Linked DNA regions of Piscinibacter sp. HJYY11. The protein of the gene in region 2 interacts with the protein of the main gene of each other region in a pairwise test. Links are inferred from orthologs where the notes say so. Each region holds a gene or a part of one and is shown on either strand. Other genes may lie near its edges.

The links. The genes of interacting proteins can lie anywhere in the genome.
Region 1: the proteins of odhB (region 2) and lpdA interact in binary tests that used the Escherichia coli proteins (3 or more experiments, as listed by UniProt). The link is inferred for Piscinibacter sp. HJYY11 from one-to-one orthologs.

The regions. Positions count from the first base shown.
Region 1 is NZ_JAERQZ010000002.1:317,578-320,993, forward strand. What follows is about bases 421-3,416. They hold lpdA (dihydrolipoyl dehydrogenase), read left to right. Parts: upstream 421-1,031; coding sequence 1,032-2,801; downstream 2,802-3,416. Other genes in these bases: aceF (dihydrolipoyllysine-residue acetyltransferase), read left to right, coding at 421-454; JI745_RS25195 (MFS transporter), read left to right, coding at 451-1,029; JI745_RS25205 (TolC family outer membrane protein), read right to left, coding at 2,815-3,416. Also shown: more of aceF, read left to right, coding at 1-420. UniProt on the Escherichia coli protein: Lipoamide dehydrogenase is a component of the glycine cleavage system as well as of the alpha-ketoacid dehydrogenase complexes.
Region 2 is NZ_JAERQZ010000001.1:817,706-825,564, reverse strand. What follows is about bases 2,921-5,860. They hold odhB (2-oxoglutarate dehydrogenase complex dihydrolipoyllysine-residue succinyltransferase), read left to right. Parts: upstream 2,921-3,726; coding sequence 3,727-4,995; downstream 4,996-5,860. Other genes in these bases: lpdA (dihydrolipoyl dehydrogenase), read left to right, coding at 5,006-5,860; JI745_RS03710 (2-oxoglutarate dehydrogenase E1 component), read left to right, coding at 2,921-3,612. Also shown: JI745_RS03720 (nitronate monooxygenase family protein), read left to right, coding at 1-210; JI745_RS03715 (hypothetical protein), read right to left, coding at 211-522; more of JI745_RS03710, read left to right, coding at 754-2,920; more of lpdA, read left to right, coding at 5,861-6,433; cell division protein ZapE, read left to right, coding at 6,435-7,535; JI745_RS03690 (hypothetical protein), read left to right, coding at 7,532-7,859. UniProt on the Escherichia coli protein: E2 component of the 2-oxoglutarate dehydrogenase (OGDH) complex which catalyzes the second step in the conversion of 2-oxoglutarate to succinyl-CoA and CO(2).

The DNA of each region.
Region 1 (3,416 bases), on a different replicon or contig from region 2:
CGCCTCGCTCGACGGCGACCAGCTCGTGCTGAAGCAGTACTTCCACATCGGCTTCGCGGCCGACACGCCGAATGGCCTGGTCGTGCCCGTGCTGAAGGATGCCGACAAGAAAGGCATCCTGCAGATCAGCAAGGAGATGAGCGAACTGGCGGCCAAGGCACGCGACGGCAAGCTGGGGCCTGCCGACATGAGCGGCGGCTGCTTCTCGATCAGCTCGCTGGGCGGCATCGGTGGGCGCTACTTCTCGCCGATCATCAATGCACCCGAGGTGTCGATCCTCGGCCTCTCGCGCGGCGTGATGGAGCCGGTGTGGGACGGCAAGGCCTTCCAGCCGCGCCTGATGCTGCCGCTGAGCCTGAGCTACGACCACCGCGTGATCGACGGCGCTGCCGCCGCACGCTTCAATGCGTACCTCGCTCAAGTTCTGGCCGACTTCAGGAGAGTCCTCCTGTGACGACCGTGGTCGTCGTCAGAAAGGCGGGACAGGTGGCGATCGCCGGTGACAGCCTCGTCACCTTCGGCGACACCCGCCTGCCGCATGGCTACGAAAGCAACGAAAAGCTCTTCAAGGTCGCGGACTCGTGGGTCGGCATGGCCGGTACCACCGCCCACTTCCCGGTGCTGCGCCGTGCGCTCAACTGGCTGCCGCCGGAAGAGCTGAAGCTGCATTCGCGCGACGAGGTGTTCGACACCTTCCTCAAGATCCACCCGAAGCTGAAGGAAGTCTTCTACCTGAACACCAAGGAAGAAGACGCCGACCCGTATGAGAGCTCGCAGCTCACCGCACTCATCGCGAATGCCAGCGGCATCTACGGCGTGTACTCGTACCGCGAGGTCTTCGAGTTCGACCGCTTCTGGGCCATCGGCTCGGGCCGCGCGTTTGCACTCGGTGCGATGTACACCGCCTTCGACCGCGCCAAGACCGCGCGCGAGCTCGCCGAGATCGGCGTGAAGGCGGGCTGTGAATTCGACAAGAACTCCGACGGCCCCGTGAAGGTGCAGACGATCAAGCTCAAAGGAAAAGAGTGACCATGGCCGCCATTGAAATCAAGGTACCCGACATCGGCGACTTCAAGGACGTCGCCATCATCGAAGTGCTGGTCAAGCCCGGCGACAAGGTCGCGAAAGACCAGTCGCTGGTCACGGTGGAAAGCGACAAGGCGTCGATGGAGATCCCGTCGTCGCACGCCGGTGTCGTGAAGGAACTGAAGGTCAAGCTGGGCGACAAGATCAGCGAAGGCTCGCTGTTGTTGACGCTGGACGCAGAAGGCGCCGCGGCGCCTGCGCCGGCACCCGCCGCAGCAGCACCGGCCAAAGCCGCCGCCCCTGCTGCGGCACCGGCCGTGCCCGCACCTCAGGCCGCCACGCACAGTGGCGGCTCCGACCTCGAGTGCGACGTGCTCGTGCTCGGTGCCGGCCCCGGCGGCTACAGCGCGGCCTTCCGTGCCGCCGACCTCGGCCTGAAGACGGTGCTCGTCGAACGCTTCCCCACGCTCGGCGGCGTGTGCCTGAACGTCGGCTGCATTCCTTCGAAGGCGCTGCTGCACGTGGCCGCGGTGATGGACGAGGTGAAGCACTTCGACGCGCTCGGCGTGAGCTTCGGTGAACCGAAGGTCGACCTCGCCAAGCTCAAGGCGCACAAGGACAAGGTGGTGGGCAAGCTCACCGGTGGCCTCACCGCGATGGCCAAGATGCGCAAGGTCACGGTGGTGCAGGGCACGGGCGAGTTCCTCGACCCGTACCACCTCGGCGTGACCAAGGCCGATGGTGGCAAGCAGGTCATCAAGTTCAGGAACGCGATCATCGCGGCCGGCTCCGAGGCGGTGAAGCTGCCCTTCCTGCCGAAGGACGACCCACGCATCGTCACCTCCACCGGCGCGCTCGAATTGCGCCAGGCCCCGAAGCGCATGCTCGTCATCGGCGGCGGCATCATCGGCCTGGAGATGGGCACGGTCTACAGCAGCACCGTGGGTGCGCGTCTCGACGTGGTGGAAATGCTCGATGGCCTGATGCAGGGCGCCGACCGCGACCTGGTCAAGGTGTGGCAGAAGATGAATGCGCCGCGCTTCGACAACATCATGCTCAAGACCAAGACGGGCGGGGCCGAGGCCACCAAGGACGGCATCCTCGTCAAGTTCGAAGGCGAAAACGCGCCCAAGGAACCGCAGCTCTATGACCTGGTCCTGCAGGCGGTGGGCCGTGTGCCCAACGGCAAGCGCATCGGTGCCGAGAAGGCCGGGGTCACGGTCAACGAGCGTGGCTTCATCCCGGTCGACATCCAGATGCGCACCAACGTGCCGCACATCTTCGCCATCGGCGACATCGTCGGCCAACCGATGCTCGCGCACAAGGCGGTGCACGAAGGGCACGTGGCCGCCGAGGTCGCGTCAGGCGACACGCATGCGGCCTTCGATGCGCGTGTGATCCCGAGCGTGGCCTACACCGACCCGGAAGTCGCCTGGGTTGGCCTCACCGAAGACGATGCCAAGGCACGCGGCATCAAGGTGAAGAAGGGCCACTTCCCGTGGACGGCTTCCGGCCGCGCGATCGCGAACACGCGCGACGAAGGCTTCACCAAGCTGCTCTTCGACCAGGAGACAGGCCGCATCGTCGGCGGCGCGATCGTGGGCACGCATGCGGGCGACATGATCGGCGAAGTGGCCGTGGCGATCGAGATGGGCGCCGACGCGATCGACATCGGCAAGACGATCCACCCGCACCCGACGCTGGGTGAAAGCCTCGGCATGGCCGCCGAGGCCGCCGAAGGTCACTGCACGGACCTGCCGCCGGTGAAACGTTGATCGGAAAGCAACCCTAGCGGTTGCTCTCCTTCACGATGAGCCACTGGCTGCCGATCTGCTGCCAGACCAGGCTCTTCTGCATCACGTCGCTGAAGCCATCGGAGCGGTAGCTCTGCTTGAACTGCGTCTCGACACGGTCGGGCGCCAGCTCGCGCGCGAGCACTTCTTCCAGCTTCACGTTGATGTCGCCTTTCTTGGCGACGAGCCGGCGGCGCTGTGCCTTCCAGCTGTCGGCATCGCCCCGCTCCGAGCGGAAGTCGGGCGCATAGAACGACAGGTAGCGGTCGACGTCCTTGGCTTCCCAGGCGGCGGCCCAGTCGTTGAGGCGCTTCACCGACAGCGCAGCAGGGCCGTTGGCCGAGGCGGCGGTGGGCTCGCTGGGCAGGGCCGGGGCCTTCGCCACGACCGGCTGCGTGCGTGGGGTGTTGCTGCTGGTGGTCGAGCCAGGTGTGGCGGGCACGCCCTGGTTCGGCAGCAAGGAGGTGGCGCGGCGGTTGAGTTCTTCCAGGTTCAGCGGCTGGATCTCGATGGCGTCAAGCGGGCAGCGGCCCGGGCCTTCGTCGCCGGCTGACCAGTTCTCGGTGCCCGCCGGTGCTTCGCGGTCGCTGCGCAGGC
Region 2 (7,859 bases):
CGCAACGCCGGCCTCGACCCCGACAACCTGCCGACGAGCGACGCCAGTGCCATGAGCTTCGGTTCCAACCGCGTGAAGCCGTGGAAAGACATCTGGGGTTCAGGGCAGGGGATCGGCGCGGTGAAGAAGGTGCTGCCGGCGCGTGAACTGGTGCAGCGTCTGGCCAGCGAATACGCCGCCGCCCGCGAGCGGCTCGCAGCGATCGCCTGATCAGCCGGCGTCGACCGACAGGCTGCAGTCGCAGCCTTGGCCCGCGGCGATCAAGCGCCGCGCGGCCCGGCCCAGCACCTGGGCCATCCATCGCACCTTGATGTAGCGCTGCGGCTCGCTCACCACGCCGCAGCGGTACACCCGTTCACTTTCCATCCACACCAGCGCGGCGCAGCTGCCATGCCGTCGCCGGCTCACGAGCATGCCGACAGGGCAGGGCTCGGCCGCGCAGCACACCCCACAGCCATTGCAGGCTTCGCCGATTGCCGGTTTGGCGGGCGCTTCGGGCTGGATGTGGATCACGCGGTGCATGCGAGTGTGAGATTTATCCCTGTTGTCATCGTATGAAGCGCCGGGGAGTCCAATGCGGCGAAGTGACAGTGGTTCCAAGCCGGTGTTACAGTCGCGCCCAGACTTTTCAGGTCCTTCCCGTCCCCTTGATGTCAGTCAAGGCGGGTCGCAATCCGCCAGTCGGTTAAGCCGTGTCGCGGAAGGTTTATCAACCCACTACAGCCCCGGAAACCGGAGCGAAAGGTGAGCGAAATGATGCAGGAATACAGGTCGAACTCGTACCTGTTCGGAGGCAATGCGCCCTACGTCGAAGAGATGTACGAGGCCTACCTCGACAACCCGGGCTCCGTGCCCGACAACTGGCGTGCGTACTTCGACGCCCTCCAGAACGTCCCTGCGACCGATGGCACCGAGGCCCGCGACGTGGCCCACGCGCCGGTGGTGGAATCATTCGCTCAACGCGCCAAGGCCAACGCCTTCGCCGTCAAGACGAGCAGCACCGAGCTGGCCGTCGCACGCAAGCAGGTCCACGTCCAGTCGCTGATCGCCGCCTACCGCTCGATCGGCGCCCGCTGGGCCGACCTCGACCCGCTCAAGCGCCAGGAGCGCCCCAAGATCCCCGAGCTGGAGCCGGCGTTCTACGACCTGAGCGAGTCCGACATGGACATCACGTTCAGCGCGACGAACACCTACTTCACCACCGCCGAGCAGCAGACGCTGCGCGAGATCCTCCAGGCGCTGCGTGAAACCTATTGCGGCAGCATCGGCGCCGAGTTCATGCACATCACCGAGCCGGTGGAAAAGCGCTGGTGGCAGCAGAGGCTCGAGTCGATCCGCTCGAAGCCGAACTTCACGGCCGACGAGAAGAAGAACATCCTCGAGAAGCTCACGGCCGCCGAAGGCCTGGAGCGTTACCTCCACACCAAGTACGTCGGTCAGAAGCGCTTCTCGCTGGAAGGCGGCGAGAGCTTCATCGCCTCGATGGACGAAGTGGTGCAGCGCTCGGGCGTCAAGGGCGTGCAGGAGATCGTGATCGGCATGGCCCACCGCGGCCGCCTGAACGTGCTGGTCAACACCCTGGGCAAGATGCCCAAGGACTTGTTCGCCGAGTTCGACCACACCGCGCCGGAAAACCTGCCCTCGGGTGACGTGAAGTACCACCAGGGCTTCTCGAGCGACGTGTCGACCGACGGTGGCCCGGTGCACCTGAGCCTCTCGTTCAACCCCTCGCACCTGGAAATCGTGAACCCGGTGGTCGAAGGCTCGGTCAAGGCCCGCCTCGACCGCCGCGGCGACAAGGCCGGCGACACCGTGCTGCCCGTGCTGGTGCACGGCGACGCGGCCTTCGCCGGCCAGGGCGTGGTGATGGAAACGCTGGCGCTCGCGCAGACCCGCGGCTACTACACCGGCGGCACGCTGCACATCGTCATCAACAACCAGATTGGCTTCACCACCAGCGACCCGCGCGACACGCGCTCCACGCTGTATTGCACCGACGTCGTCAAGATGATCGAGGCCCCGGTGCTGCACGTGAACGGCGACGACCCCGAAGCCGTGGTGCTGTGCACCCAGCTCGCGCTCGACTACCGCCAGGAGTTCAACAAGGACGTCGTCGTCGACATCGTCTGCTTCCGCAAGCTGGGCCACAACGAGCAGGACACCCCCTCGCTCACCCAGCCGCTGATGTACAAGAAGATCGGCCAGCACCCCGGCACCCGCAAGCTCTACGGCGACAAGCTCGTCGCCCAGGGTGTGCTGCCGCCCGAGGGGCCGGACGACATGGTCAAGGCCTATCGCGCCGCGATGGACGCCGGCAAGCACACGGTCGACCCGGTGCTCACCAACTACAAGAGCAAGTACGCCGTCGACTGGTCGCCCTTCCTCAACAAGAAGTGGACCGACTCGGCCGACACCGCGCTGCCGCTCACCGAGATCAAGCGTCTTGCCGAGCGCATCACCTCGATCCCGGTCAACTTCAAGCCGCACCCGCTGGTCGAGAAGGTGCTCGCCGACCGTGCCGCGATGGGCCGCGGCGAGATCAACGTCGACTGGGGCATGGCCGAACACTTCGCCTACGCCTCCCTCGTGGCGAGCGGCTACCCCGTGCGCCTGTCGGGCGAAGACTGCGGCCGTGGCACGTTCACGCACCGCCATGCCGTGCTGCACGACCAGAACCGCGAGAAGTGGGACGAAGGCACCTGGACGCCGCTGCAGCACATCGCCGACAACCAGGCTCCGTTCGTCGTCATCGACTCGCTGCTGTCGGAAGAAGCCGTGCTCGGCTTCGAATACGGCTATGCGTCTGCCGACCCCAACACCCTCGTGATCTGGGAAGCGCAGTTCGGTGACTTCGTGAACGGTGCGCAGGTCGTGATCGACCAGTTCATCGCGTCCGGCGAAGTGAAATGGGGCCGTGCCAACGGCCTCACGCTGATGCTGCCGCACGGCTACGAGGGCCAAGGCCCCGAGCACTCGTCCGCCCGTCTCGAGCGTTTCATGCAGCTGGCGGCCGACAACAACATGCAGATCGTGCAGCCGACCACGGCCAGCCAGATCTTCCACCTGCTTCGCCGGCAGATGGTGCGCATGTTCCGCAAGCCCCTCGTGATCATGACGCCCAAGTCGCTCCTGCGCGCCAAGGATGCGTCGTCGCCGCTGAGCGAATTCACCAAGGGTGAATTCCGCACCGTCATCGGGCCGAACCACCCGGAGATCGACCCGCAGAAGGTCAAGCGCATCATCGCCTGCTCGGGCAAGGTCGCCTACGACCTGATGAAGAAGCGCGACGAGAAGAAGTCCTTCGACACCGTGATCCTGCGCGTGGAGCAGCTGTACCCGTTCCCGCACAAGGCCTTCGCCGCCGAGCTGAAGAAGTTCCCGAACGCGACCGAGGTGGTGTGGTGCCAGGACGAGCCACAGAACCAGGGCGCCTGGTTCTTCGTGCAGCACTACATCCACGAGAACATGGCCGAAGGCCAGAAGCTTGGTTACGCCGGCCGCCCGGCCTCGGCCTCGCCGGCCGTGGGCTACTCGCACCTGCACCAGGAACAGCAGAAGGCGCTGCTGGATCAGGCATTCGGCAAGCTCAAGGGCTTCGTCCTCACGAAATAAGGTATTGCGGCACGTCTGCCGCAATAACCTGCGCCGTTCGAAAGGCGTCTTCGACGCCTCTCAACGCCGCGGTTGTCGCAGCGAGTGCTCTAACGACAGCATCGAGACACAAAAATGGCAATCGTAGAAGTCAAGGTTCCGCAGCTTTCCGAATCCGTCGCCGAAGCGACGCTGCTGCAGTGGAAGAAGAAGCCCGGCGACGCCGTGGCCGTGGATGAAATCCTCATCGAGATCGAGACCGACAAGGTCGTGCTCGAAGTGCCGGCACCGTCGGCCGGCGTGATGGGTGAAATCGTCAAGGGTGATGGCTCCAGCGTCGTGAGCGACGAAGTCATCGCCAAGATCGACACCGATGGCAAGCCTGGTGCCGCTGCGCCTGCTGCGGCCGCGCCTGCGCCCGCTGCAGTAGCTCCCGCGCCGGCCGCGGCAGCGCCCGCCGCCGGCGGCAGCAAGGGCGACGTGGCCATGCCGGCCGCTGCCAAGCTGCTGGCTGACAACAACCTCGCGGTCAGCGCCGTCGCCGGCACCGGCAAGGACGGCCGTGTGACCAAGGGCGACGTGCTGGGCGCGATCGCCGGGGGTGCCAAGCCCGCGGCCGCCGCACCCGTGAGCGCACCGGTGAATGCCGCTGTCGCCAAGCCGCTGCCCGCCGTGACCGCACCTGTCGCGATGAATCTCGGCGACCGCCCCGAGCAGCGCGTGCCGATGAGCCGCCTGCGCGCGCGCGTGGCCGAGCGCCTGGTGCAGTCGCAATCGACCAACGCCATCCTCACCACGTTCAATGAAGTGAACATGGCCCCGGTGATGGAGATGCGCAAGAAGTTCCAGGAGAAGTTCGAGAAGGAGCACGGCGTGAAGCTGGGCTTCATGAGCTTCTTCGTGAAGGCGGCCGTGGCTGCGCTCAAGCGCTACCCGGTCGTCAACGCCTCGGTGGACGGCAACGACATCGTCTACCACGGCTACTTCGACATCGGCATCGCGGTCGGCTCGCCGCGCGGCCTGGTGGTGCCCATCCTGCGCAACGCCGACCAGATGACCTTCGCCGAGATCGAGAAGAAGATCGCCGAGTTCGGCAACAAGGCGAAGGAAGGCAAGCTGTCGCTCGAAGAGCTGACCGGCGGCACCTTCTCCATCTCGAACGGCGGCACCTTCGGCTCGATGCTGTCGACCCCGATCATCAACCCGCCTCAGTCGGCAATCCTGGGCGTGCACGCGACCAAGGACCGCGCCGTCGTCGAGAACGGCCAGATCGTCATCCGCCCGATGAACTACCTGGCGATGAGCTACGACCACCGCATCATCGACGGCCGCGAAGCCGTGCTGTCGCTCGTGGCGATGAAGGAAGCGCTGGAAGATCCGGCTCGCCTGCTGTTCGACATCTGAGGACACGACCATGAGCAAATCTTTTGACGTGGTCGTCGTCGGTGGCGGCCCCGGCGGCTACATCGCCGCCATTCGCGCCGCGCAGCTCGGCTTCAATGTCGCCTGCATCGACGAGTGGAAGAACAGCAAGGGCGGCCCCGCACCCGGCGGCACCTGCACGAACGTGGGCTGCATTCCCTCGAAGGCGCTGCTGCAATCGAGCGAGCACTTCGAGCATGCCGGCAAGCATTTCGCCGACCATGGCATCGGCCTGTCGAACCTGAGCATCGACGTCGCCAAGATGCTCGGCCGCAAAGACACCGTCGTGAAGCAGAACAACGACGGCATCCTGTACCTGTTCAAGAAGAACAAGGTGTCGTTCTTCCACGGCCGGGGCTCGTTCGTGAAGGCCGCCGATGTCGGCTACGAGATCAAGGTGGCGGGCGCGGCTGAAGAGAGCCTGACCGCCAAGCACGTGATCCTTGCCACGGGCTCCAATCCGCGTGCACTGCCGGGCGCGGCATTCGACGAAGAGAACATCCTCTCCAACGACGGCGCGCTGCGCATCCCCTCGGTGCCGAAGAAGCTGGGCCTCATCGGCGCCGGTGTGATTGGCCTCGAGATGGGCTCGGTGTGGCGTCGCCTCGGTGCCGAGGTGGTCGTGCTGGAAGCGCTGCCTACCTTCCTGGGTGCCGTCGACGAGCAGATTGCCAAGGAAGCGAACAAGGCCTTCGTCAAGCAAGGCTTGAAGATCGAACTGGGCGTGAAGATCAACGAGGTCAAGTCCGGCAAGAAGGGCGTGACCGTGGCGTATGCCAACGCCAAGGGCGAAGCGCAGACGCTGGAAGTCGACAAGCTCATCGTCTCAATCGGCCGTGTGCCGAACACCATCGGCCTGAACGGTGAGGCCGTGGGTCTGAAGCTCGACGAGCGTGGTGCCATCGTGGTCGACGACGACTGCAAGACCAACCTGCCCAACGTCTGGGCCATCGGCGACGTGGTGCGCGGCCCCATGCTCGCGCACAAGGCCGAGGAAGAAGGCGTGGCGGTGGCCGAGCGCATCGCCGGCCAGCATGGGCACGTGAACTTCAACACCATCCCGTGGGTGATCTACACCTCGCCGGAGATCGCGTGGGTGGGCCAGACCGAACAGCAGCTCAAGGCCTCTGGCCGTGCCTACAAGGCCGGCACCTTCCCCTTCACCGCCAATGGTCGCGCGCGGGCCCTGGGCGACACGACGGGCATGGTGAAGTTCCTGGCCGATGCCAAGACCGACGAGATTCTGGGTGTGCACATCGTGGGCCCGATGGCCTCCGAACTCATCTCGGAAGCGGTGGTGGCGATGGAGTTCAAGGCCTCGGCCGAAGACATCGCGCGCATCTGCCACGCGCACCCGTCGTTGAGCGAGGCCACCAAAGAAGCCGCGCTTGCGGTCGACAAGCGCACGCTGAACTTCTGACGTGACGGGCGTTCGAGCGCTCTACGAGCAGACGCTGGCCGAGCGGGGCTACCAGCCCGACCCGGCCCAGCTGCGCGCCATCGATGCGCTCGAACGCTGCGAGCGGGAGTGGGCGGACTACAAGTCCCGCCGCAGCAATGCGATCACCAAGCTGGTGGTCAAGCCGCCCATCCCGCGTGGCGTCTACATGCACGGCGGGGTGGGGCGGGGCAAGAGCTTCCTCATGGATTGCTTCTTCAACGCCGTGCCGCTCACCCGCAAGACCCGCCTGCACTTCCACGAGTTCATGCGCGAGGTGCACCGCGAGCTGGCTGAACTCAAGGGCACGGTCAACCCGCTGCATGAGCTGGGCAAGCGCATCGCGCGGCGCTATCGGCTCATCTGCTTCGACGAGTTCCACGTCGCCGACGTGACCGACGCGATGATCCTGCACCGTTTGCTCGAATCGCTGTTCGAGCACCGCGTGAGCATCGTCACCACTTCCAACTTCGAGCCCGACGGGCTGTACCCGAACGGCCTGCACCGTGACCGCATCCTGCCGGCGATCGAGCTGCTGAAGGAGAAGATGGAGGTGCTGAGCGTGGACAACGGCACCGACTACCGCCGTCGCACGCTTGAGCAGGTCAAGCTGTACCACACGCCGCTCGGGCCCGAAGCCGATGCCGCGATGAGCGAGGCCTTCACCCGCCTTGCCGAGAGCAAGGACGAGCCCCCGGTGCTGCACATCGAGCACCGCGAGTTGCAGGCCCGCCGCAAGGCGGGCGGGGCCGTGTGGTTCGACTTCAAGCAGCTCTGCGGTGGCCCGCGTTCGCAGAACGACTACCTCGAACTGGCAACGCAGTTCCACACGGTGCTGCTGTCAGATGTGCCGCAGATGTCGCCGCGGCTCGCCTCCGAGGCGCGGCGCTTCACGTGGCTGGTCGACGTGCTTTATGACCGTCGTGTGAAGCTCATCATGTCGGCCGCCGTGCCGCCCGAGCAGCTGTACACCGAAGGGCCGTTGGCGCACGAGTTCCCGCGCACCGTGTCGCGCCTCAACGAGATGCAGTCGACTGAATTCCTGTCGCTGGCAAAGCGGGACGTGGACACTTCGCTGACATGAAGGCCGCCGTGTTCTGTCTCGCACTCGCGGCCCTCACGGCTGCCCATGCGGCCGACCGCGAAGACCTCAAGCGCGAGCGCGAGTCCATCGAAGCCGACTACGCTCGCCGCGCCGAGGCCTGCAAGACGCAGTTCGTCGTGACGCCATGCCTCGACAAAGTGCGGATCGAGAAACAGAAGGCCCTGAGCCACGTGGCTGCGCAGGAAAACGCGCTGGACGCGGCCGAGCGCCAGGCGAAGGCGGATGCTCGCAAGAAGCGACTTGCCGACAAGGCGGCTGCGGCGGAAGCCGCTGCATCGGCGCCAGCGCCGGCAGCGTCAAAAG